2 regions of the Paenibacillus sp. 7516 genome follow, and region 1 is predicted to be linked to the other one. Evidence: riboswitches for the same ligand, from Rfam matches in the RefSeq annotation. Region 1 holds a riboswitch; the other holds the start of a gene.
What was found. A riboswitch is a leader RNA that binds a small molecule or an ion and turns the genes downstream of it on or off. The one in region 1 is predicted to bind ZMP and ZTP.

Region 1 (3,128 bases):
AAGATTTGCGGCACAGGATCATACCGCCACGAGGTCCGCGCAGCGTTTTGTGTGTTGTCGTTGTTACGAAATGGGCATGTGGAACCGGGCTCGGATGCAATCCAGCAGCAACCAGTCCTGCAATATGGGCCATGTCCACCATGAACAATGCACCTACATCGTTTGCGATAGAAGCGAGTTTTTCAAAATCAATCGTACGCGGGTATGCACTTGCGCCTGCAACAATCAGACGAGGACGGTGCTTGAACGCTGCTTTGCGCACTTCATCATAATCGATCAGGAATGTATCTTCCTGTACGCCATATGCCACGAAGTTGTAGAGCAAACCAGATGCATTCACCGGGCTGCCGTGAGTCAAGTGTCCACCATGGGCAAGATTCATACCCAGTACCGTGTCACCTGGTTTCAATGCTGCAAGGTAAACTGCCATATTTGCTTGTGCTCCAGAGTGAGGCTGTACGTTTACGTGCTCAGCTCCAAACAGTTCCTTCGCACGGTCACGTGCGATATCTTCCACGACATCCACGTGCTCGCAGCCACCATAATAACGTTTGCCTGGGTATCCTTCAGCGTACTTGTTCGTCAGTACAGATCCAAGCGCCTCAATTACCGCTTCACTTACGATGTTCTCGGATGCAATCAGCTCAATGTTGTTCTGTTGGCGTTTCAACTCCAAATTCATCGCTTCAAGTACTGCAGGGTCATTCTTACGCAATTGTTCCATGTTTAAATTCCTCCCAGTATATTAGTGAAGTTATAAAGCAAAATTGATGTTTACACGAAAACGGAGAGTGCAGGACCAATCTAAAGAAACGAAGTGTTCGCCTTTATCACCGGATTTCCCCTTTAAAAGGGGATTCAAAAAATCTGGGGATAACAGCGATCGGAAGATGGTACTGCAATCGGAGTTAGGAGTGTAACCTTTCAGTTTCGCTTTATAGTAGGTTGAAGATTTAGTCGCAAAATGTCGAATCTGGTTGTTCTTCCATCTGATACACCGCACGTTCGCCGCCAATCAGCTTCGGACGGGTCAAAGCTGTCGTCACACGGGCTTCCCCGATATAGCGAAGTGTTGTACGGAAGGGGACTGCCACATGCCGCAAGTGCATGCCAATCATCGTTTCCCCGATATCTACTCCTGCATGAGCCTGCACATGTTCAGCCAGACAAGGATCACTCAGCGAACGATATGCTGCGGATGCCATGGAACCGCCTGCCTTGGGAACCGGTACGGCGCCCACTTCAGTCAAACCAAGACGTGTGAGCAGTGAACGTTCCATCACCAATGCGCGGTTCAAGTGTTCACAGCACTGAAACACAGGCTCAAAACCGAATTCCTGCTGCACCTCGCGAATCCCTGCAAGAAGCTGCTGTGCTACATCAACGGCACCACTCGTACCAATCTTTTGGCCTGCAACCTCGCTTGTGCTTGTACCGATCACAACGATCTGTCCAGGTCCAAGCTTTCCGGCAAGTGCCAGTTCACGCAGAATGGTTACGGTCTGTTCCTGCAATCCGGGTTGATCCGAATCTAACTCAATAGTCATCCTATCGCCTCCCGATAAAATCATGCCTGACTCCCTCACGGCTGCCCGCTCTTGTATTCAAGCACGGCATTTCAGGTACTATTATAGCGAATAATCAGATGAAAGACGAAAAAAAGAGCAGTCTGCGGGTATCGCAGAATTGCTCTTTTGCCCAGGCGACCGGCCGTTTGTTCCGGTGCTCCATTGTGGTTGTGCCCACTTCGTCGCCAGTTACACCGGATCCCTGTTTTCCCCTTCATCATAAAACAACCCACGCTTAAAATCAACGGGTAATTTACACTACGTGTTCGTTTTTGCATAACAAATTAATTTGAAGATTCAATCTTCCCTGCCCAATTACTATGACCTGCACAATCCCGGTTTATCCCAACTTGTCCAGGAGGCGATCCAGCGCAGTTCTGATCTCCGCAGCGGCGATATTGTAATCATCTCGACTGCCGCCAAACGGGTCAGATATATCAAAGCTTGGAATACGCTGCCGAATCTCGATCACGCGCTCACGTTCTGATGCCAGAATCTCCTGACCCAGTGCACGCTTCAGTTCCAGTGTGGCGAACAGGCTGTCCAGTTCCTGAAGGTCATTCAGAACCTGATTATCATTCTCCACATATTCTTTCAGCGTGTACGTCTTGTGTACCGAATCCGGAAAAACCTGCATGACATGCTGTTTATGGCTCCGCGTTAACGTAAGGACCAAATCTGCCCAGTCCATCAGGCTCGCGTTAAGCTGTGTGGAATGACCAGGCCCTTCCGCCTGGTGATCTCTTAATACTGCTTCGGCATGACGGGAAATTGGCATTCCCGATGCTGCTGCCACACCTGCAGAACGAACCTCTACCTGAATGCCCCGTTCCGCTGCCAGCTTGCGCAAAAGCCCTTCCGCCATGGGGCTGCGGCACGTATTCCCTGTACATACAAACAAAATATGTTTCATTGTGATAGCCTCCCCATTTCGCAAATGTTGTCGAATGATGCAATATTTTAATTTTAAATGATGAAAATTTAAAGAGTATCGGTTATGACTGCACAAGGGGCTCCAGCTGTTCCGCTCTATGACTATTAAAAAATAAACAACAGTCCAAACGCAAGCAGGATGGCTCCGCCAATCGCTTCACCATAATCACCAAGGTTCTGGCTTACTCGTCTTCCCAGCAGCAGTCCCATGACGGACATGATTCCACCGCATGCACCAAAGGCAAGTACGGTCAGCACCAGATCACTGCTAAACATGCCGAGGGACACCCCAACGGAAAACGAATCCACACTCACACTGAGTGAAAATAAAATCACACCGAGCATGGAGCGATGGTCCACCAGCTTGGTATCACCTTCACGAAATGCATTCAGAATCATGTGACCCCCAAGCAGAACCAGCAATCCGCCTGCAGCATACGTCGTAATATCTCCCAAGAGAGAGCTGACGTATTTTCCCGTGTACATGCCGATCAGCGGCATGATGACATGAAACAAGGCCGTAACCAAACTGATTCGCAGCACATCACGCAAACGAATGCCTTTCATGCCAATCCCAATACCCAGCGAAAAGGCATCCAGCCCGAGGGCGACGGCCATAATCAAAAT
Region 2 (3,128 bases), on a different contig from region 1:
CTGCAATGTATAGTCTGCTTAGACTGTTATCAGCATCTGCATTCGTAGACATGCTCGAACAAGATGTTGTCAGACTAACCAGTGATAGAACATAAATGAAGTACAACAACTTCCTGGGGATGACCCTCACCTCCTATGGATTCCTAAACTCATTAACGGAAATCTCAAGGAACATGTTGCACAATAAAAAAAGCAGTCCTCAGCGGACTGCCCGTTCGATTTTTACATTTTCAGATCCAATTGAAACTGATCCAGCTCTTCTTCTGCGTCACGCATTAATTCCACTAGCTGATCAGCGTATTCTCCAAGCACAGCCCTGCTGGCCTCAAAATTAACCCATTGAATGGTTAGTGGAATTGAAATGAAGCCTGTAATGACATCCCATAACGCATCGAGATTCCGCCCGTAAGATTCATTTAACCCCAGCTTCGCCTGAAGAATATCATGCAGCTCTTCTTTTCCATGAACATCATTTCCATCAATGATTACTGTCTTCATACCATCCTACCTTTGGTCATTTGATTTGTTCAAACGTGCGATAATGATCGGTTGTCTTGTATATTAAGCCATCACTGGAATAGAGGATTCGGTCACTTCCCCGGGTTCCACCGGAATAATTGATATCTGCCTCGTACCACGTTCTTCCCTTTTTCTTGGGTAACAAGCTTTCCCGATTCTGAAAAATATCGCCGCCGATACTCTTGCCAGGGGCCACATCTTGCAGATTTCCTTCACTTGGTTCCCAGCCTAAAGCTCTGGCCTCCTTCTTGGTAATATAATTATCCGGAAGTTCCTGATGCTCGGCAAGATAATTGGCGACTTCGTCAAATTGGTTCAAGACAGCTTGAGTCTGGGTCGAATCATCTACAGATAGCGATTCAAGCGAACAGCCTGCGAACAGCATCGTCGCAAGAATAATGAGTACAGCACCTAACCATTTTTTAATATACACTGCTTATAATCTCCTTTTAATCTTCTTAACTCAAAAAAGTATATACCAATCTAGACACAGTTCCAAGTATAGCTAAATGTTAAAAGGATTGAAGTCAATTTCAAAATGAAGTACTATCAATTTAATATTGTTATGGTCATATGTAACTGGCGAACACGGTGAACCGTGAGGGAGCATATGATGTCTAATCAAGCCGTACGCCTGGGCAGAGGTAAGGAAGTTTTATTTCCTTGCCTCTTTTTATTTGGAAAGGGCGATGATGAGCATGAGTACAGAGAAGCTAATGTTGAGTGGACAAACGGTAGCGGACTTCATGAAGGAAGAGATGACTGCGAAGGTTGCCATGTTGAAGGAGAAAGGAATCACGCCTTGTCTAGCTACTATTTTGGTCGGTGATGACCCCTCTTCAGAAACATATGTACGAATGAAAGGCAATGCATGTGCCCGAATAGGTGTACATTCCATTAAAGTGGTTTTGCCTGCAGAGACTACAACGGAACAATTGATTCAGGAGATAACCAAATTAAATGAAGATGTATCCGTACATGGCATTCTATTGCAGCACCCGGTACCGCAGCATATCGATGAAAGAGCCGCTTTTGATGCAATTAGCATAGAGAAAGACGTGGATGGCGTTACCACCCTAGGATTTGCGTTAAATGCCTTTGGAGTCGCCGCTTTTCCATCCTGCACACCACAAGCGATTATCCGTATTCTGGATTTCTATAACGTTCCAATTGAAGGCAAGCATGCTGTGGTCATAGGAAGAAGTCCAATTCTGGGTAAGCCCGTTTCAGCCATGCTGCTTAACCGAAATGCAACGGTAACTACCTGTCACTCCAAAACCGTCAATCTGGAAGAAATCGTGAAGTCGGGAGATATCGTGATTGCTGCCGTTGGCAAACCCTGTTTTGTACAAGGAAGCTGGATTAAACCTGGTGCAGTTGTCGTTGATGCAGGCTACAATAAAGGCAATATCGGTGATGTGGACTATTCATCCTGCTTGACTCCGTCATCTGCCATTACACCCGTCCCTGGTGGGGTGGGTCCCGTAACCATCGCTACGCTGATCGAACACACCATCAAATCAGCCTGCATGCAATCCATAAAAACATCATAATATGTACGAAAGCACGCAAAGCTCACTCTTTTCTTAAGGGCTTTGCGTGCTTCACTCTGTAAAGACATAAGGGGTAATGTGCATTGAAAGTGAGTGCGTACGTGTGCTAATACCATTTTCGTTACTGCTTATCTGTTCATGTTCTTTTTATTTTTTGGCATATTGTAAAATGGCCGTCGCCGCACGAATACGAAGTTCCTCGTCTTCGCTCTGTAATGCATTCTTTAGTACATCGAGAGCTTCCTGTACTGTCCCGTCATCTACGCAAACCGGATGTTGAACTGTCGTTTCCGTTTCGGGAGTACTTGAAAGCCACGGATCCAATTGAGCCTGTGAAAGTGGATACTCGAATGCTGAAATGATGGAATCATTCGAAATCAGAGCACGCACCTTATCGTTTATCTCTGTCAGTGGAATTCGCCCCAACCACGTTACGCCTCGCCGATGACATATCGAATCTTCTCCAGTGCTAACGGAATCATCGTAAAAATAGTCACCCACATCCCCAACATATATCCACTCATCGTCATGAATTAAGACATGATCTCCATCCTGCATGATGTTTACAAATGTCTGTAGGTTAGCTATTACTCCGCTCAGTTCCGATTCAGGTATTGCGTAATGCTGCCTGATTTGCTCTTTCCATTCTTCATCCGGCAGTTGTTCCAAATCCCCTGTAGCTGGCCAATCGATCCCAATAAAGTTATCTTCCAGGAAGGCTGCAGTTCGATCAGTTCCGTGTATGGTGGATTCGATGTGAAAAAGGTTCATGCTGCACTTGTCCTCCTCTAACAATCAAGCTTGAAGGTTATTTTTTCGTTTACGAAATGCCGATGGTGTCTCCCCAAAGGCTTCACGGAATTTTCTTGTAAAATGTATACCGCAGTCGAATCCGACATCCGCAGCGATCTCTGCGATTTGCCGGTTCGTTCCAGCGAGAAGCTGCGCTGCCTTCTCCAACCTAAACTTGTGAACTGTATTTAGAATCGTATCCCCTACCTGCTCCTTAAATAAGTGAGAGAGGCGTGAGGTGGATAAACAGCATCGGTTCGCAAG

Region 2: linked by a shared signal. The riboswitch ahead of CHI14_RS04510 (bifunctional 5,10-methylenetetrahydrofolate dehydrogenase/5,10-methenyltetrahydrofolate cyclohydrolase) and the one ahead of CHI14_RS21900 (TIGR01440 family protein) in region 1 are both predicted to bind ZMP and ZTP.

What each region holds. Positions count from the first base shown of each region.
Region 1 covers NZ_NPBI01000024.1:518,612-521,739, reverse strand. Annotated here, with positions in the region: gene CHI14_RS21905 (serine hydroxymethyltransferase) at 1-724, opposite strand, end outside; gene CHI14_RS21900 (TIGR01440 family protein) at 954-1,547, opposite strand; ZMP/ZTP riboswitch at 1,690-1,771, opposite strand; gene CHI14_RS21895 (low molecular weight protein arginine phosphatase) at 1,909-2,481, opposite strand; gene CHI14_RS21890 (manganese efflux pump MntP) at 2,607-3,128, opposite strand, start outside.
Region 2 covers NZ_NPBI01000006.1:234,658-237,785, forward strand. Annotated here, with positions in the region: gene CHI14_RS04500 (barstar family protein) at 223-498, opposite strand; gene CHI14_RS04505 (ribonuclease domain-containing protein) at 515-904, opposite strand; ZMP/ZTP riboswitch at 1,085-1,166, shown strand; gene CHI14_RS04510 (bifunctional 5,10-methylenetetrahydrofolate dehydrogenase/5,10-methenyltetrahydrofolate cyclohydrolase) at 1,218-2,072, shown strand; gene CHI14_RS04515 (hypothetical protein) at 2,220-2,843, opposite strand; gene CHI14_RS04520 (helix-turn-helix domain-containing protein) at 2,868-3,128, opposite strand, start outside.